DNA from 2 places in the Flavobacterium jumunjinense genome. Region 2 is predicted to be linked to the other one. Evidence: riboswitches for the same ligand, from Rfam matches in the RefSeq annotation. Region 2 holds a riboswitch; the other holds the start of a gene.
What was found. A riboswitch is a leader RNA that binds a small molecule or an ion and turns the genes downstream of it on or off. The one in region 2 is predicted to bind cobalamin.
Positions count from the first base shown of each region.

Region 1: another riboswitch for cobalamin. It lies ahead of L2Z92_RS12455 (TonB-dependent receptor plug domain-containing protein); the one in region 2 lies ahead of metE (5-methyltetrahydropteroyltriglutamate--homocysteine S-methyltransferase).

Region 1 covers NZ_CP091285.1:2,787,331-2,795,187, reverse strand. Annotated here, with positions in the region: gene L2Z92_RS12470 (S41 family peptidase) at 1-80, shown strand, start outside; gene L2Z92_RS12465 (YncE family protein) at 150-1,217, opposite strand; gene L2Z92_RS12460 (TonB-dependent receptor plug domain-containing protein) at 1,222-3,045, opposite strand; gene L2Z92_RS12455 (TonB-dependent receptor plug domain-containing protein) at 3,115-5,046, opposite strand; cobalamin riboswitch at 5,125-5,392, opposite strand; gene L2Z92_RS12450 (hypothetical protein) at 5,560-6,954, shown strand; gene cobC (alpha-ribazole phosphatase) at 7,113-7,637, opposite strand; gene L2Z92_RS12440 (adenosylcobinamide-GDP ribazoletransferase) at 7,622-7,857, opposite strand, start outside.
Region 2 covers NZ_CP091285.1:1,002,493-1,010,349, reverse strand. Annotated here, with positions in the region: gene L2Z92_RS04690 (ribonucleotide-diphosphate reductase subunit beta) at 194-1,171, shown strand; gene L2Z92_RS04685 (ribonucleoside-diphosphate reductase subunit alpha) at 1,361-3,748, shown strand; gene L2Z92_RS04680 (hypothetical protein) at 3,855-4,079, shown strand; gene metE (5-methyltetrahydropteroyltriglutamate--homocysteine S-methyltransferase) at 4,145-6,469, opposite strand; cobalamin riboswitch at 6,654-6,848, opposite strand; gene dgt (dGTP triphosphohydrolase) at 7,046-7,857, shown strand, end outside.

The DNA.
Region 1 (7,857 bases), 1.8 Mb from region 2:
ATAACTTCAGGCATTTTGAAGATGTAAAATCATTAAATCCTTTTGGTAATGAAATGTATCTTGAAAACGCTCCAAAATAATATTTTATTTTTTTAAACCTATGAGAAACGCTCCTTTTGGGAGCGTTTCTTATAGGTTTATTTGTTTAATTAATTGTTAAAATATATCCCAGAAGGAGAAATTCCAACCGTAAAACTATTCAATAAAGTTCCTGTTAAAGAATATGCATACACTTCTCCATTCGAAATATAATCCTTTGCATCTCCAATATAAATTCTACTATTGTTTACTGCAAAACTATATATTCCATAAGCTCCTTGATTTGCTGTAGAAAACAACTCAGTTGTTGGTAATTCAGTATCGTTTAATCCCATTTTATAAATTTTAGAGTCTACAGTATAATAGAAATTATTTGATTCAAAGTCTAAATTAGAGGGATGTGCAATACCCGCAAAAACTTTTGATTCTGTAGTGTTATCTAAAACATTAATTTTCACTAATTCACCCGTTGTTTCTGTTGCAGACCAGCTTGGAGCCCCACCACATAAAACGTATAAAGAATTACCTACCAATTCTAATGAATTTGGAACATCACCTACTGTTACCGAAGCAACACTATTATCAGAAAGATTAATTACTGACACGCTATTTCCTTGTCCGTAACCTCCTTTATGCGCTACATATAACTTATTATTACTATGTAAAATTCTCTCTGGCCCTTCAACAACAGGAATGGTAGAAGTAACTGCATAAGTATTCAAATCTATTACTGCAACATAATCGTCTGTTGATGAACCACCATCACCCCAGTTTGTAACATATCCTTTACCGTTCGCGAAAGTAATATATCTAGGATTACTTAATCCACTTGTAATACTTGCTACATGAATCATCGTATAACGATTTACAACTTCTATTTTCTGAGAATTATTCAAAACAATAAAAGCTAAATTATTATAGAAACCAATATCTTGACCAGTATCTCCTAATGTTAATGTTGTATTAACCGTGTTAAAAACATTGTTCTTCAAAATTGAAAAATCATTTGATATATAGGATATTTCACTGTTATCTGTTCCAAAGTTTCCTTCATTCAAAACAATAACACCATTATCGTAAGCTCCTAACTCTTCTTCTCTAGCAACATCATCACTACTACAAGAAAAAAATAATGTAGAAGATACAACAGCTAATAAATACAGTTTTTTTAATTTCATTTTTTTAAAAATTAAGGGTTAAATTCATAGTGTAATTTCGACCTGGCATAGGTCTGGATAATAAATTTTGATACGGCTTATTTTCTACATTAAATACCTGAAAAGTAAGTGCCGTTTTTATTTTAGTCTTTAATGTATAATCTATAGACAGATTAGATATTCCATATTCTTTCAGTTTATAAAAATTATCAGAAGAAGTAAATACTTCACCATTAAACACATATTGATAATTCAAACTAAAAGAAGCAACATTAACTGCTAATGAAGAAGTGAATTTATGATACGGCACATAAATGAGCTGCTTTTCAGTAATTTCATTAGTAGACTTAGTGTATGCATAATTACCATTAAGATCAATCCTAATATTTTGTATTTTTCTTTTCCAATTCAAATTTGCTTCAAAACCATAAATATTTACTAAATCAGTATTTTCTGGTCGCCAGATTCCGAATTCATTTGGAACCCATCGTAACATATCTTTTAAATCTGTTTTAAATCCAGTTAGTCTTACTTCAAAGTCCTTATAATTAAATATATTGTTTATTTCATATTGTAAAGAATGTTCGGGATTCAAATCAGTATTTCCAGATCCTTCCCAATACAAATCATTAAAAGTTGGAATTCTAAAGTTTTTAGAAAAATTAGCCTTTACATTATAAAATTTAAACGGACTATATTTTACTCCTATAGAATACAACAAAGGGCTTTCATAATTAGAAGTAATCTCCTTTCTAAAACCAATTTCATAATTTACTTTCTTTAATAACGAATGTTTGAACAAAAGACTTAATGAGGAAATATTTCTTTTTGTTTTTGAAACATTTGTACCAATTCCTGTATTTTGAGTGTGACTAATTATTGGATTTATTTTTATTTTATCTGAAATTTTATAAAAGAAATCATATTTCAAAATAAGACTTTTCACTTCACCATAAGAAAACAAATCACTTTCTTTATTTTCAAAATACTTATATTTCTCTGTTAAATAAGCAACTTGACTACTTGATATAAAAGACTTACCTTCATATTTCCATTCTAATAAGTTTCTAGCATTATAATCTTCATACTTACTTCTTGATGGCGAAGCAATTGTTCCAGAAAAAAACTTCTCCCCATCGAATAAATGTGTAGCAAACTTTATGGTATTCTTATTGTTTATTTTATAACCAAACAAGGTATTGAAACTAGTATTTTCATAGCTTCCGTTCTCATTTTTTTTATTATAACCTAGATATTCATAATCATTTTCCGATTGATTTCTCGAAAAATTTATGTTAGCCGAAATTTTATCAGAACCTAAATTTAACTTATAATGAATCCCTTTAGTGGCATAACTTCCATAATTTAGGCGGACTGTATTTGAAAACTTATCTTCAAAATCTAAATAGGAATTTAAATGAATGGTACCTCCAATAGCTCCACTTCCATAAGCCACACTTCCTCCACCTGCTCTAACAGCAATCGAATTGAAATCGAAACTATTTATAGTATTAAAATCGGTTTGTCCATTAAATTGAGAGTTAATATTTATACCATTCCAAAGTACAGCAGTTTGTTGTGAAGTTGTTCCTCTAAAAGAGGCGGAAGACGTCATTCCTTTTCCATATTCTTTGAAATATATCGTTGTATTATTCCTTAACAATTCAGTTAATGAAGTAGGATTTCTTTGTATAACGCTATCTGAAAGTTTTACAATAGAATGAGTTAAAGAAAAAGCTTTAAGTTTTGTATCTATTAAAACTACTTCCTTTAATTTGACTATAGAATCATTTTGACAAAAAACGATAGAAGCATAAAAAAAAGCTACCAAAAGGAATATTTTCTTCATATTATGATAATTTATTTTTCTTAAAAAAACGCTTCTTTTTAAATGAAAGAAGCGTTTTCTATAATTCCATTAGAACTGAAGATTCACTCCCAATTTAAAATTTCTACCTCGAGTAGAATATCCTATCTTTTCAACAAATTCAACATCTAACAAATTGGTTACACCTGCAAAAAAAGAAGTATAATTATTTAATTTATAAGAAATATTTGAATTTACAATTTGATATGAATCTAAATCGATTTTTTGAGTAGCAGAAATAGCTGAATTATAAAATAAATCGATTTTTTGATTGGTATACTGATACTGTGCAGACCATTTCAATTTATTCGTAATCGCAACATCTACTCCTGCATTGAATTTATGTTTAGGAATTAACTGTAGTAATTTATCTTCATTTTCTACTTCTGTAAAAGTATAATTCGCTGTTACTTTAATTTTCTCAATTGGAGAATAAGTTACATTTGTTTCAATACCTTTTGCATTAATTTTATTTTCAACATTTTGGTATTGTCCCCATGGAGCTGCAGATAAAGAAATAAAATTCATTTTGTTTTCTTCTACTCTATAAAATCCAACTGCATTTAAAACTATTTTATTATTTAAGAAACTTTTTTCAAACCCTACTTCTGCTGTTGCATTTTCTTCTGGTTTTAATTCTAAATTCCCATATTGAGAATATAACTGATACAAGGTTGGCGTAATATATGCAGTACTAAATGATGACAATACTCTTAGTTTATATTTTTCTAGGTAGAATGAAGGGTTCACATTATAAACCAAATTACTTCCATATTTACTATGAATATTTAAACGCGCACCAGCATTTACGTTCAATCCAAAATCGCTATTATAAACTGCTGTAAAATAAGGGTCTACTACATTAAACTTTGTTATTTTATTATCTACTTCTCCCAAAGCACCTGTTTGAAACATATCCATGAATTGAGATTGAACTCCTGTAATTAAGTGAAACCCTTTAAACAAATCTAATTTATTCACTAAATCTGCATTAATGGTTCTAGACTTATAATATGTTTCATCGGTTGTCATTGCCCATGAACTATAGGAATCATAATTACGCTCTAGATTAGCAAAAGCAACATTTAAATAGGCTTCTCCTTTATTATATTTATAATTAGGTCTAAAACCAACTCTTACCTGTTCTGCATCATATTTATCTACATCAGAATCTTGAAAAGCTCCCAAATCGTTCTCAGAAATTAACTTATCGTAATTAATAAACGCGTCTAATTTTAATTTTTCTGAATATTTATATCCTAATTGTTGATTTAAATTAATCCTTGAAAAATAATCTCTTTCAAAGTTGTCTCCTGTTGCCTGACTAAAACCATCCACCTCAGTACTATTTAGAGTTGTATTAAAACTCAACTTACCAATGTTTCCGTTTACACCAAATCCTTGATTAAATTCTTGACCATTTAGGTTTGTTTTTTCAACTGTATTTTGTGTACCAATATTGAAGTAAGCATTCCCCGATAATTTATCTTTCTTTGCTTTTTTTGTAGTAATACTAATTACACCCGTAGCAGCCCCAGAACCATATAATACACTTGACGATCCTTTTAAAATTTCAATTTTCTCAATTTGCTCTACAGGCAACAAACGTAAATCATAAGTAGAAGCGATACTTGTTGCATCATTTACAGGATTACCATCAATAATAATCAACACTTGACGGCTTCTTCCTCCTCTAATGTAGTATTCTAAATTTTTACCTGCCGAACTATTACTTCCGTTAACCTCTAAACCTGCTACTTGATTTAGCACTTGAGCTACAGATTGTCCTTTTCTAGCTTCTAGATCTTTTGTAGAAATTACATCAATAATTTTTCCTGATTTTTCTCTTTTTTGCTCGAATTTTGTATCAGATACAACAACTTCATTCAATTGATTTACTTTTAAAGTATCAATTTCTTGTGCATAAGAAATACTCGTTAAGAATGCTGCACACACACTCCATCTAATAAACTTAATGTTCATTTTAGTTAATAATAGTTTTAATAAATAGGGAGAAAAGCATAGAATTTACCCATACTCAAACTTTTTTTCCCGAAAGTTTGTTACTTAATGAAAGTGGCAGGTCTCCTGGCTTGCGTCTTGTTATTCACCTTCCCATTTTTAAAGTTAGAAGTTAGAGGTAAGAAACTAGAAGTAATATACTTTCTAAATTCTAAATTCTAAATTCTAAATTATCCAACAGTGGTATGTAGATAATAACAAGCTTTTTAGCTTACAGTTGCGGGAACAGCTTAGGTATTGCACCTAATTCCCTTTTAATGCGGTTTGGATTGACTCCGAAACAACAACCAAAATTCGAGTGCAAATGTAGGTGTTTTTATATTTTAACGATAACTTTTTATAAAAAAACTAAATTAAGCACTGTGAATAAGTCAAATAATCTATTCTTTTAGATTTTATTAAGATTATTATTATTACAAAAAAATAAAATATAGTACTTTTGCCGCACTAAGTATTAAATTTAACTTCTTATCAATGAATAATAAATATTTTTTTTTAACAATTACCCTTATTTTGTCTAATTTAATTTTCGGACAATATCCTTCTCAAACTGGGTTAAGAATTATGGATGCCACTGCTGCAACTCCTTCACCTGGTGTTAAATTCTGGGGCTCTGGGGATACCGATGGCTTTTTATATAGTTCAAAATTCATTAATGGTTATGGGTTTGGGTTTTATAACAAATCAAATGGAAATGCATATAACAATGGAACGAATACTTATTTGTCTGGTTTTTTTGGAATAGATTTCTTTACAAATAGTCAAGCTAGATTAAGAATAAATAGAGATGGAAATGTAGGTATTGGATTAGATAATCCTAATGCCTCATTACATGTAAATGGAGATATAAAAACAAATCAAAAATTTCTTTTTGGGAATTCAGAACTAACTCCTGATCAGGGAGGAGCATTTGTATTAAATGCGAATACAGCAACAGCAACACCATATATTGATTTTAATCGATTCGGAGAAACTAGTAATTACACATCAAGATTTGCTTTATTAGCTCCACAAGTATATACAAATAACGAACCTAAACTTACTCTTTTAGGCTCGACATTAAGTCTTCCACATGGCGTTGAGTTCTTAAACTCTCCCTGGGGTAACGGTTTTGGAGCCAAAATTTATGGAACTGATAACGGTAATGGAACTACTAGTCTAAGGTTTGGAACAAGACATAACGCACACGCCTATACAGATGCTATGGTAATTAAAACTGAATCTGGTAATGTTGGTATTGGAACAGTTGAGCCAACTGAAAAATTACAAATAGGAAATAATTTCACATTTTCTTCTGGAGGCCATGACATAATTGGATTTGGTTTTACTCCTTCTAATTCTACAGATCTTAATACTAATGCATATTCTGCGGAGATTCGTTTAAAAAAGAACTCAGGATCTTTATCAATTGGGATATCTCAAGACTTGGTTAGTAATCCAACTCCTGCAATAGAAATTTGGAAAAACAACAACGTTACTATGAGTTATTATGACTGGGGAAAAGTAGGTATTGGAACAAATAATCCAGACGCTAAGCTTACTGTAAACGGAGATATCCATGCAAAAGAAGTAAGAATAGATTTAAATATTGCTCCTGATTATGTTTTTGAGAAATATTATGATGGTTACTCTACTTTAAAAAGTGATTATAAAATGCCTACACTACAAGAAGTAGAAGCTTATACTAAAGAAAACAAACATTTACCAGAAGTACCTTCTGCACAAGAAATTAAAGAGAATGGTTTAAAATTGGGTGAAATGAATGCTATTTTACTTCAAAAAGTAGAAGAGCTTACACTTTACCTAATTGAACAAAATAAAGAAATTGAAAAGTTGAAAACGAAAGTTGACGAATTATCAAAAAAATAATACAATGAAAGTCCCGAAAGGGACTTTTTTATTACTTATAATTATTTCTTTTTCCTTTTTCTCATTTTACGCACCAAAATAATAACACCTATAATTACATGGAAAGCAATTACGGTATATAAAGCATACATAAATTCTGTAGAGCTGGTATTCATAGTTTAAAGTGTTATTTTAATAATTTGTCCAAAGGTAACTTTATTTTGGAAAGCTTCTTTTAAAGCTAAGTCTTGTTGGTAGCATAAAAAGCTTCTTATAACTCCTGCGTGTGTTACAATAACTGCTTTTTCATGTTCTTGTTTTTTTAAGTCATCAATAAAAGAAAGGACTCTTTCATACAATACCTCAAAAGATTCTCCATTAGGAACTTGAACCGAAACAAAATCTTCCATCCATGGATTCAGTTCTTCTTTTGGAATGTCATCCCAAAGTTGTAATTCCCAATTCCCAAAATGCATTTCCATTAGGCGTTTATCTACTTCTATTGTATCTTTTGTAAGATATGCTGCTAATTGCAAACATCGTTGTAAAGGACTAGAATAGAAAACCATTTTTTCATTTCCTAGCTCTTTTTTTATACTTTGAAATTGTTCCTCAAAAGATGTTAAAAGTGCCACATCGGCTTGACCGTAACAAATGCCTTTTTCACAAACGGTTTCTGTATGTCGAATTAAATAAACTTCCATAAGGCTAAAATTGAAATATAAAATACTACTTCACACACTTGTTGGGTAGCTCCCAAGCAATCTCCTGTATAACCACCAATCCATTTTTTAAAATAACGTGCTAAATACCATCGAAATACAAAAACAGGCAAAAGCACTAAAGCAATTTTATAATTATAATAAATGAAATACAATAAAGGGAATAGTCCGAAAAAAGCAGTTCCGAAAACCTCTTTCCAAG
Region 2 (7,857 bases):
ACAAATAAATAAATCACTGACAATCAATTAGTTAGCAACTTTTTTTTTGAGTAAGAAAAACATTACTCGTTGTTAAAAACTTGCACTAATTGTGAATAAGTTTGGCTTTTATTTATCATTACAAATTGCAAACTTTGTAGTCTCCTTATCAATACAATAAATCAATAATTAAATACGTTTAAATCAAAGAACTATGTCGGTAGTCGAACCAATTTTACAAGAAAACAAAGACCGTTTTGTTATTTTTCCAATTAAACATCATGATATATGGGAATGGTATAAAAAAATGGAGGCAAGTTTTTGGACTGCTGAAGAAATAGATTTACATCAAGATGTCACAGATTGGAATACAAAATTAAGCGAGGATGAAAAATATTTCATCAAACATATTTTAGCTTTTTTTGCAGCTTCAGATGGTATTGTGAATGAAAACTTAGCAGAGAATTTCGTTAATGAAGTGCAGTATGCAGAAGCAAAGTTTTTCTATGGTTTTCAAATTATGATGGAAAACATTCATAGTGAAACCTATTCTCTTCTAATTGACACTTATGTTAAAGATGAGGTAGAAAAAGATAAATTATTTCATGCAATTGATGTTTTTCCAGCAATTAAGAAAAAAGCTGAATGGGCATTAAAATGGATTGAATCAGATTCTTTTGCTGAGAGATTAATAGCTTTTGCGGCCGTTGAAGGGATATTCTTTTCGGGAGCATTCTGTTCTATCTTTTGGTTGAAGAAAAGAGGGTTAATGCCAGGGTTAACATTTTCTAATGAATTAATTTCTCGTGATGAGGGTGTACATTGTGATTTTGCAGTACATATTCATAATCACCATTTAATAAATAAAGTGCCAAAAGAGAGAATAAAAGAAATTATTATAGATGCACTAAAGATAGAAAGAGAGTTTGTTACTGAGTCGCTTCCTGTAAGTTTGATTGGTATGAATGCTACTTTAATGACGCAATATTTAGAATTTGTAACCGATAGGCTATTAGTAGAGTTGGAATGTGAAAGAGTTTATAATGCTTCAAATCCATTCGATTTTATGGATATGATATCATTACAAGGTAAAACTAACTTCTTTGAAAAAAGAGTTGCAGAATATCAAAAAGCAGGAGTTATGAATACGGATTCCGAATCTGGGAAAATTAGCTTTGACGCAGATTTTTAGAATACAAGCAAAGAATAACAAATTAAGAAAAATCCGAATTTTAGGAATGGGGAGCTGCTATTCTTCAAGCCAAATGGTAAATCGGTAGATTAGATGCTACTTGTAAAAAAGTAATGTCTTGACTTCCATCAAGATTAGGAAGGGAAATTAATCTTGGCTATTAACCACAATTAAATCAGGAGTAAAATAATGAATGTAGTAAAAAGAGACGGAAGAAGAGAGCCAGTAATGTTTGATAAAATTACGGACAGAATTAGATTTTTATGTTATGAACTGAATGAATTAGTCGATCCTGTAAAAGTTGCAATGCGTGTAATTGAAGGTTTGTATGATGGAGTTACAACTTCAGAATTAGATAATTTAGCTGCAGAAACAGCTGCGTCTATGACTATTTCGCATCCTGATTATGCACAATTAGCCGCTCGTATAGCAGTTTCTAATTTGCACAAAAACACAACAAAATCGTTCTCTGAAACAATGACAGAAATGTATCATTATGTTAATCAAAGAACGGGTCAAGAGGCACCATTGCTTTCTGACGAAGTGTTTAATGTGATAATGGAAAATGCAGAGAAATTAGATTCAACCATAATTTATAATCGTGATTTTAATTATGATTATTTTGGATTTAAAACCTTAGAACGTTCGTATTTATTAAAAATAAACGGAAAAATAGTAGAACGTCCACAACATATGTTAATGCGTGTTTCTGTAGGAATACATTTAAATGATATCGATGCAGCGATTGAGACTTATGAATTAATGTCTAAGAAGTTTTTTACGCATGCAACACCAACATTATTTAATGCAGGAACGCCAAAACCACAAATGTCATCATGTTTCCTTTTAGCGGTTCAAGATGATAGTATAGATGGAATTTATGATACTTTAAAGCAAACGGCAATGATTTCGCAATCTGCGGGAGGAATTGGGTTGTCTATTCATAATGTTAGAGCAACGGGTTCTTATATTCGTGGAACTAATGGTACTTCTAACGGAATTGTTCCAATGTTACGTGTCTTTAATGATACAGCACGTTATGTTGATCAAGGTGGAGGGAAAAGAAAAGGAAGTTTTGCAATATATATTGAGCCGTGGCATGCAGATATTTTCGATTTCTTAGATTTAAAGAAAAATCACGGAAAAGAAGAAATGCGTGCAAGAGATTTGTTCTTTGCAATGTGGATGTGTGATTTATTCATGAAGCGTGTTGAAGAAAATGCAACTTGGACATTAATGTGTCCTAATGAATGTCCTGGATTATATGATGTTTATGGAGACGAGTTTGAAGCAATGTATATTGGGTATGAAAACGCTGGAAAAGGAAGAAAAACAATCAAAGCGCGTGAGCTTTGGGAAAAAATATTAGAATCGCAAATTGAAACTGGTACACCGTATATGTTGTACAAAGATGCTGCGAACAGAAAATCGAATCAAAAGAATTTAGGTACTATTCGTTCTTCGAATTTATGTACTGAAATTATGGAATATACATCGAAAGATGAAATTGCAGTTTGTAATTTAGCCTCAATATCATTGCCAATGTTTATTGAAGATGGGGCATTCAATCATCAATTTTTGTACGATGTAACGAAAAGAATTACACGTAATTTAAATAGAGTAATTGATAGAAATTATTATCCAGTTAAAGAAGCAGAAAATTCAAATTTACGTCATAGACCAGTTGGTTTAGGTGTTCAAGGTTTAGCTGATGCGTTCATTATGTTAAGAATGCCTTTTACAAGTGATGCTGCTAAAAAGTTAAATCAAGAAATTTTTGAGACAATCTATTTTGCAGCTGTAACGGCTTCTATGGAATTGGCAAAAGAAGAAGGGCCATACTCAACGTTTGAAGGTTCTCCAATATCACAAGGAGAATTCCAGTATAATATGTGGGGCGTAAAAGATGAAGAATTATCTGGAAGATGGGATTGGGCTTCGCTTCGTAAAGAAGTAATGGCAAATGGAGTTCGTAACTCATTGTTGTTGGCACCAATGCCTACTGCATCTACTTCTCAAATATTAGGGAATAACGAAGCGTTTGAGCCGTATACTTCAAATATCTATACAAGAAGAGTATTGTCTGGTGAGTTTATTGTTGTAAACAAACATTTACTTCATGATTTGGTTGAATTAGGGCTTTGGGATGAAAATCTTAAGCAAGAAGTAATGCGTAATAATGGTTCTATTCAAAATATAGATAATATTCCGCAAGAAATTAAAGACTTGTATAAAACAGTTTGGGAAATGAGTATGAAAGATATTATAGATATGTCTCGTCAGAGAGGATATTTTATCGATCAATCTCAGTCATTAAACTTGTTTATGGAAGGAGCAACAATGGCGAAACTAACGTCAATGCATTTCTATGCTTGGAAAAGCGGATTGAAAACAGGAATGTATTATTTAAGAACAAAATCTGCTGTAGATGCAATTAAGTTTACATTGAATAACGATAAGAAAAAAGAACCTGTTGCGGTTGAAGTTGAGGCAGAAATGACCGAAGCCGAATTTAAAGCAATGATTGAACGTTCGAAAAATGCAGAACCGGATGATTGTGAAATGTGTGGTTCGTAAGTAAATAAAATTTTAATATTTATAAAACAGTCATCAATCGATGGCTGTTTTTTTTTGTTTCATTAGATGAGTAGATTTCGTACCTTTGAAAAAAATATATAATACCATGTCTAGAGAGAAAAAAGGAGTATTTACTGGAATTATTGAGCAAGATGAAAAAGGGAATTTTTTCTGTGGTGCTTATTTGTTAGATTATAAACATGTTATGTCTAAGTTTAAACTAGGTGATGAAATCACAATTAAATCTATTATAGAGAATCCAAGTGATATTAATTATAAGCAATACCCTAAGAAGACTAGAGATTTCTTTTTAGCGAACGATAAACCATAATTAAAATAATAATTATTAAATATAAACAGCCAAACAAATTTGTTTGGCTGTTTTTTTTAATAAATCTATACAAGCACTTCTTTTTGGGCGAGTACTCTCATTTTTTTTGCAGCATCAACCATTTCAATTAATGCCTTTTTTGTTTCATCCCAATGACGCGTTTTTAAACCACAATCAGGATTCACCCATAATTGATCGGCAGGGATAACAGCAGTCGCTTTCTCAAGTAAATGCAACATCTCTTTGCTTGAAGGAACACGAGGAGAGTGAATATCATAAACACCTGGTCCAATTTCATTCGGGTATTTGAAATCAGCAAAAGCATCAAGGAGTTCCATTTGCGAACGGGAACATTCGATAGTAATAATATCAGCATCCATATCGGCAATGTTTTGAATAATGTCGTTAAATTCGCTATAACACATATGTGTGTGAATTTGAGTATCGTCTTTAACACCGCTTGCGGCTATTCTAAAGGCTTTTATCGCCCAATCCAGATAATTGTTCCATTCTTCCTTGCGTAAGGGCAGGCCTTCTCTTATAGCGGGTTCGTCTATTTGTATGATTTTTATACCTGCATTCTCTAAGTCTACTACTTCATCTCGAATAGCTAATGCAATTTGTGTACAAGTTGTAGCCCTTGGTTGATCGTTTCTAACAAATGACCATTGAAGAATTGTAACAGGGCCAGTAAGCATACCTTTAACCCATTTGCTTGTTAAAGACTGTGCGAATTCAGACCATTTGACCGTCATTGGTTTTGGACGAGAAACATCTCCGTAAATTATTGGAGGTTTAACACATCGACTACCATAACTTTGTACCCAACCATTTTTTGTAAATGTAAAACCATCAAGTTGTTCGCCGAAATATTCAACCATATCATTACGTTCAAATTCCCCGTGAACTAAAACGTCAATACCTGTTTCTTCTTGAAAACGTATTGTTTCCTCGGTTTCTTTTTGAATTAATTCGTCATAATGTTGTTGAGTAAGTTCGCCTTTTTTGAATTTTGCTCTCCAACTTCTTACTTCGGTTGTTTGAGGGAAAGATCCAATGGTTGTTGTTGGGAATAATGGAAGTTGCAATGCTTCAATTTGTTTTTTTCTTCGAATAATGAATGAATTGTCTCGCTGAGAATCTTTTTCAGCGATTTTTGATACGCGATTTTTTACAGTTTCGTTATGTATAATTGTGGCAGTTTTCCTTTTCGCATTTGCAATTGTATTTTCAATATATTCAGGATGATTCTTGGCATCTAATTCGCTACAAGCAAATTTTTTAAGTAATACAACTTCTTCTATTTTTTGTTTTGAAAAAGCGAGCCATTGCTTAATTTCTGGTGTAAGAGTTGTTTCGTTGGTTTCAAGTTCCAAATCACAAGGAGAATGAAGCAACGAACAAGATGGTGCAATTAAAATTCTGTCTTTTCCGAAGGCATTAATTGCTTTTTTGATTAAAGATAAAGATTCTTTAAAATCATTTTTCCATATATTTCTTCCGTCAACAATTCCTAATGAGAAATGAGTTTTGTCAGAAAGGTATTTAGAGGCTAAGATATCATCAAGTTGCAAAGAACAGCGAACAAGGTCTAAATGTAAAGTATGTACAGGTAATGACAATGCGGTTCTTAAATTCTCTCCAAAACAATCAAAATAATTGGCTACTATGATTTTAATTGTAGGGAAGTGATTGTTGATTTCATTGTAGGTTCTCGTTATTGCTGCTCGTTCAATATCACTTAAATTGAGTGCAAGAAAAGGTTCGTCAAATTGAATGTATTCTACGTCTTCGGCTTCTAATTTCTTTAGGATTTCAAAGTAAACAGGAAGTAAATTGTTGATTAGTTCTATTCGGTGAAAACCTGTTTGTTTTTCTTTTCCAAGTAATAAATAGGAAACAGGACCTATTAAGACTGGTTTTGTTTTTATTCCTAGTTTTTTTGCTTCTTTGAATTCGTTTATTATTTTTTCAGAGAACAAACTGAATTTTTGATTTCTTGTAAATTCAGGAACAATATAATGGTAGTTAGTGTCGAACCATTTCGTCATTTCCATTGCTTTTACATCAAGGTTGTCTTTTTGAGCACCTCTTGCCATTGCAAAATAAAGATCTAATTCAGAATTTTTTTCTGAAAATTCTTTGTACTGTTCGGGAATTGCCCCCAAAGTTAAACTTAGATCTAATACTTGATCGTAAAAAGAAAAGTCATTGGAAGGAATTAAATCAATTCCGGCATTAGCCTGTAATAGCCAATTGTCTTTTCTGATTTTTTCTCCTGTTGCTACAAGTTCATCACTTGTAATTTTGCCTGACCAATATAGTTCGCAGGCTTTTTTTAATTCTCTGTTGCTACCAATTCGCGGGTAGCCTAGATTGTTTGTACGCATTTTTTTGCTTTTAAATTGAATAAATCAGTTCTAAAAGCTCTTGATGCATTTCTAATGTTTTTTTGAAATAAGAATAGTTGGTTTTTAATATGTATAATAGAGAAATGCACAACAAAGTATGTTTTAAATATTTGTCGTGTATTATAGATATCAATCCTGACTATTGCTTCAAATCGCGAAAGCATTGTCAATTCAATAAAAGGCAGGTCTCCTGACTTGTAACATTTTTACCGTCCTTCCCATTTGTGAAAAACAAACAGTGGAGCCTATTTCAGATAAAAATTTGCGTTTGTTACTTACAGTTGCGCGACAGTTCGTGATTTGCACACGATTCCCTATTAATCTACAGTTAAGTAAAACCTTTATTGGTTGAAGTGAAATAAATTAAGAACTTAAATAGCTACAAAAGTATTACAAATAGCAGTAGAATAAATTTATAAATTTCGATAATTTGTTAATTCTGTAACATTGTTTGAAACAAGTAGTACTGGTACTAGTTTGTAAACTTATCTAATTCTGTATCTTTGAGGTCTGAATAATTAAAAATAAACTTAGGTAAGAGTGATGGAAAACAAAATGAAATGGGAAGAATTATTGTCTTTAAAACGTCATGGTGATACAAATAAAAGATTGCGTAAAGATCAAGATGATACGCGTTTGGGTTTTGAAGTAGATTATGATAGGATTATTTTTTCATCTGCCTTTAGAAGCTTGCAAGATAAAACGCAAGTTATACCGCTTTCTAAAACAGACTTTGTACACAATCGTTTAACACATAGTTTAGAGGTTTCTGTAGTTGGCCGTTCAATTGGTCGTTTGGTTGGTAAACAAGTTCTGGAAAAAAGACCTTATTTAGCAGAACATGGTTATCAAATGAATGATTTTGGAACAATAGTTGCTGCTGCTTCATTAGCGCATGATATTGGAAATCCACCTTTTGGTCATTCAGGAGAAAAGGCAATTGGAGAATATTTTAAAACGGGAAGAGGAAAGCAATATCAAGACAAGCTTACTGATAAAGAGTGGCAAGATATAATTGATTTTGAAGGAAACGCAAATGGTTTTTCTGTACTTACAACTTCAAGAGAAGGAATTGAAGGTGCTTTGCGTATTTCGTATGCTACTTTAGGTGCTTTTATGAAGTATCCTAAAGAAAGTTTGCCAAAGAAACCGACTTCGCGAATTTGCGATAAAAAATATGGTTTTTTTCAACAAGACAAAGCTTTTTTTGCAGATGTTGCAAAAGAATTAGGTTTGATTTCGAATAAAACAGGAAATGATATTGGTTTTGAACGACATCCTTTGGCTTATTTAGTTGAAGCAGCAGATGATATTTGTTATACTATTATCGATTTTGAAGATGGTATTAATTTAGGACTAATTCAGGA